Regions from separate parts of the Streptomyces sp. NPDC049585 genome, predicted to be linked through region 1. Evidence: predicted binding sites of a transcription regulator. Region 1 holds the regulator's gene; the other holds the start of a gene.
What was found. The regulator HrcA, encoded in region 1, represses chaperone genes, less so after heat shock. The targets are predictions, from matches to a motif close to TTNGCACTCNGNNNNNCNGAGTGCNAA.
Positions count from the first base shown of each region.

Region 2: the regulator HrcA is predicted to act here: its motif matches at 1,499-1,525, upstream of groL (chaperonin GroEL).

Region 1 is NZ_JBFAPE010000006.1:156,741-159,137, forward strand. Features, by position in the region: gene dnaJ (molecular chaperone DnaJ) at 1-678, opposite strand, end outside; gene hrcA (heat-inducible transcriptional repressor HrcA) at 679-1,695, opposite strand; gene AB0K17_RS09885 (MBL fold metallo-hydrolase) at 1,892-2,397, shown strand, end outside.
Region 2 is NZ_JBFAPE010000021.1:62,386-64,782, forward strand. Features, by position in the region: gene groL (chaperonin GroEL) at 1-1,375, opposite strand, end outside; gene AB0K17_RS21345 (cold-shock protein) at 1,715-1,918, opposite strand; gene AB0K17_RS21350 (ubiquitin-like small modifier protein 1) at 2,333-2,397, opposite strand, start outside.

The DNA.
Region 1 (2,397 bases):
GCCGTTGTCGACACCGGCCGGGATCTTCACCGTCAGCGTGCGGCGCGAGCGGACGCGGCCGTCGCCGGCGCACTCCGGGCACGGGGTGGGCACGACCGTGCCGAAGCCCTGGCACTGCGGGCAGGGGCGGGAGGTCATGACCTGGCCCAGGAAGGACCGGGTGACCTGCGAGACCTCGCCGCGGCCGCGGCACATGTCACAGGTCTGGGCGGAGGTGCCGGGGGCCGCGCCCTCGCCGCTGCAGGTGGTGCAGACGACGGCGGTGTCGACCTGGATCTCCTTGGTGGTGCCGAAGGCGGCCTCGGTGAGGCTGACCTCCAGGCGGATCATGGCGTCCTGGCCGCGGCGGGTGCGCGAGCGCGGTCCGCGCTGCGACGCCTGGCCGAAGAAGGCGTCCATGATGTCGGAGAAGTTGCCGAAGCCCGCGCCGAAGCCGGCGCCGGCGCCCGCGCCGCCCGAGGAGGACAGCGGGTCGCCGCCGAGGTCGTAGACCTGCTTCTTCTGCGGGTCGGAGAGCACCTCGTAGGCGGCGTTGATCTCCTTGAACCGCTCCTGCGTCTTGGGATCCGGATTGACGTCCGGGTGCAGCTCGCGCGCGAGGCGGCGGAAGGCCTTCTTGATCTCGTCCTGCGAGGCGTCACGCCGTACGCCCAGGACCGCGTAGTAGTCCGTGGCCACTTACGACTCCGCCAGGATCTGTCCGACGTAACGTGCCACTGCGCGTACCGCTCCCATCGTTCCGGGGTAGTCCATGCGGGTCGGTCCGACCACGCCGAGTTTGGCGACGGCCTCGTCGCCCGAACCGTAGCCGACGGCGACCACCGATGTGGAGTTCAGCCCTTCATGGGCGTTCTCATGACCGATGCGCACGGTCATCTCCGTGTCCTTGGTCTCACCGAGCAGCTTGAGCAGTACGACCTGCTCCTCCAACGCCTCCAGCACGGGCCGGATCGTCAGCGGAAAATCATGACCGAAACGAGTGAGATTGGCGGTACCGCCGATCATCAGCCGTTCCTCGGTCTCCTCGACCAGTGTCTCCAGCAGAGTCGCGAGAACCGTCGAAACGGTTCCTCGGTCCTCCTGGTCGAAGGACTCGGGCAGGTCCTGCACGAGCGGCGGCACGTCCTTGAAGCGCCGCCCCACGACCCGGCTGTTGAGCCGGGCCCGCAGGTCCGCCAGCGCGGTCTCACCGACGGGCGCAGGGCAGTCGATCATGCGCTGCTCGACCCGGCCGGTGTTGGTGATCAGCACCAGCATGATGCGGGCCGGGGCCAGCGCCAGCAGCTCCACGTGCCGCACGGTCGAACGGCTCAGCGAGGGGTACTGCACCACGGCGACCTGCCGCGTCAGCTGCGCCAGCAGCCGCACCGTGCGCGAGACCACGTCGTCGAGGTCGACCGCGCCGTCCAGGAAACTCTGGATGGCCCGCCGCTCGGGCGTCGACAGGGGCTTGACCTCGGCCAGCTTGTCGACGAAGAGGCGGTAGCCCTTGTCGGTGGGGATGCGGCCGGCGCTCGTGTGCGGCTGGGCGATGAAGCCCTCGTCCTCCAGCGCGGCCATGTCGTTGCGCACGGTGGCCGGGGAGACCCCCAGCTTGTGCCGCTCGGTCAGTGCCTTGGAGCCGACCGGCTCCTCGGTGCCCACATAGTCCTGGACGATGGCGCGCAACACCTCGAGCCTGCGTTCGCTCAGCATCGCGCGCACCTCCAGGATCAGTGGTCCTACCGTCGTACGGGGATCCGCCGGGCCCTTCCGCCCTTGGCACTCAATGGTCACGAGTGCCAGATCCCGTAGGCAAGTGTACGGCCGGGCCCCACGACCGGGGCAAGGGCCGTCCGCGCCCCTTGCCTCCGGACGGGCAACGCTATCGGTCAGCCGCTAGCGTCGCCGTATGGAAACTCACGCGAACGCGGGCGCGGTGGGGGACGGGGCCGGAGCGCGCTGGGAGCACCTCGCGCCGGGTGTCGTACGCCGCAGACTGCCGGGCTGGGACGCGACCGCCGGCGCGGTCGCCGGCAGCGACGGGGTGCTCGTCGTGGACACCGGTTCCTCGCTGCACGAGGGGGTGGAGATCCGGCACGAACTGCAGGAGATCTTCGGCCTGCCCGTGACGCACATCGCACTGACCCACCCGCACTTCGACCACGTCCTGGGCACGGCGGCCTTCTCCGGCGTCCAGGTGTACGCGGCCGTGGGCGCCGCCGAACTCCTCGGCCGCGAACGCAAGGAACTGCGGCACGACGCCGTGCTGCACGGCATGCAGCCGGACCTCGCGGCCGAGGCCGTGGAACTGCTCGTCCTCCCCGGCCACGGCGTCTCCGGACAGGTGGCCCTCGACCTCGGCGGCGGACGCCGGGCGCTGCTGGTCAACATCGGGCCCGGGCACACCGCCCATGA
Region 2 (2,397 bases), on a different contig from region 1:
CCTCGAGACCACCGTTGACGGCGATCTGCTTGAGCGGGGCCTCCAGGGCGGCCTTGACGGCGGCGGCACCGGTGGCCTCGTCGCCCTCGAGCTCCAGCTTCTCGAAGACGGCGGACGCCTGCAGCAGGGCCACGCCACCACCGGCGACGATGCCCTCCTCGACGGCGGCCTTGGCGTTGCGGACGGCGTCCTCGATGCGGTGCTTGCGCTCCTTGAGCTCCACCTCGGTGGCGGCACCGGCCTTGATGACGGCCACGCCGCCGGCCAGCTTCGCCAGGCGCTCCTGCAGCTTCTCGCGGTCGTAGTCGGAGTCGCTGTTCTCGATCTCGGCGCGGATCTGGTTGACGCGGCCCTGGACCTGGTCGCTGTCACCGGCACCGTCGACGATGGTCGTCTCGTCCTTGGTGATGACGACCTTGCGGGCGCGGCCGAGCAGGTCGAGACCGGCGTTCTCCAGCTTGAGGCCGACCTCCTCGGAGATGACCGTGCCACCGGTGAGGATGGCGATGTCGCCGAGCATGGCCTTGCGGCGGTCGCCGAAGCCCGGGGCCTTGACGGCGACGGACTTGAAGGTGCCGCGGATCTTGTTGACGACCAGGGTCGACAGGGCCTCGCCCTCGACGTCCTCGGCGATGATCAGCAGCGGCTTGCCCGACTGCATGACCTTCTCCAGCAGCGGGAGCAGGTCCTTGACCGAGGAGATCTTGGAGTTGGCGATGAGGATGTAGGGGTCCTCGAGGACGGCCTCCATGCGCTCCATGTCGGTCGCGAAGTACGCCGAGATGTAGCCCTTGTCGAAGCGCATGCCCTCGGTGAGCTCGAGCTCGAGGCCGAAGGTGTTGGACTCCTCGACGGTGATGACGCCTTCCTTGCCGACCTTGTCCATGGCCTCGGCGATGAGCTCGCCGATCTGGGTGTCGGCGGCGGAGATGGAGGCGGTGGAGGCGATCTGCTCCTTGGTCTCCACGTCCTTGGCCTGCTCGAGCAGGGCGGCGGAGACGGCCTCGACGGCCTTCTCGATACCGCGCTTCAGGGCCATCGGGTTGGCACCGGCGGCCACGTTGCGCAGACCCTCGCGGACCAGCGCCTGGGCGAGGACGGTCGCGGTCGTCGTGCCGTCACCGGCGACGTCGTCCGTCTTCTTCGCGACCTCCTTGACCAGCTCGGCGCCGATCTTCTCGTACGGGTCCTCGAGCTCGATCTCCTTGGCGATGGACACACCATCGTTGGTGATCGTGGGGGCGCCCCACTTCTTCTCGAGGACGACGTTCCGGCCCTTGGGGCCGAGGGTGACCTTGACGGCGTCGGCGAGCTGGTTCATCCCGCGCTCGAGACCGCGCCGTGCCTCCTCGTCGAACGCGATGATCTTGGCCATGTGAAGTGGTCCTCCCAGGACGGGGTGGATTGCTCCGGACCGCGCTGGCGCCCGCGACGGACGGCCTGCTTGCCCCGCGGTTCCTTGCCCCGCTTGGCCCGCGACCTCACCGACGGTCCAAATCTGTCACTCTCACCTGGAGAGTGCTAAGCCCAATGATTAGCACTCGCACCCTGAGAGTGCAAGGCCGCCCTACCGGTGCAGCCTGCCCCGCCGGGCCTTGGGTCACACGTGGTGCCCAAGGGTGCCCGCAACGCGCGAGGGGCCCGCGTCGTGATGACGCGAGCCCCTCGGCGAGCTTCAGCGAGCTTCAGTGAGCCGGTGGTCGATGCGCACCGATCAGACGGTCACCTTGACCATGTCCGCCTGCGGCCCCTTCTGGCCCTGCGAGATCTCGAACTCGACCCGCTGCCCCTCCTCGAGGGTGCGGTAACCGTCCATCTGGATCGCGCTGTAGTGGACGAATACATCCGCACCACCGTCGACCGCGATGAAGCCGTACCCCTTCTCCGCGTTGAACCACTTGACGGTGCCCTGAGCCATGCCTAACTCCCCTATTACTGGCCCTTGCACAGGACCGCACTTCGCGGACCCGGGTCAGACCTCACCCCCAGACAGGGTGGGGGTGTGCGCCGGAACGCGTCGACCGCGGCTGAATGTATCTGCACGGATGCCGTCTGCAACAGGTCACTCGGACGAGAAATCCGGCGGCGGCCGATCGGTTATTCGTACCGATTTCCACAGCTTCCCGGGCAAGTCGGGCCGGGCAAAACGCCACCAACCCGGCAAATCGCATCCTCGCAATGGGCACAACTTGACGGGTTCTCGTACGCACTCGGCAGTGACGCCAGAGGGGGAACGCCCCAACTGTAGCGCGCTTCAACAGACGGAATCGCCCCGTCCGCTTTACGGACGGGGCGATTCCGTCTGCTTGCCGAGCGTGGTCGCGAGGCCGGCTCAGCCGCCCGCGACGGCGGGAATGATCGAGACGCCGGCCCCGTCGGGCGTGGCCGTGCCCAGGC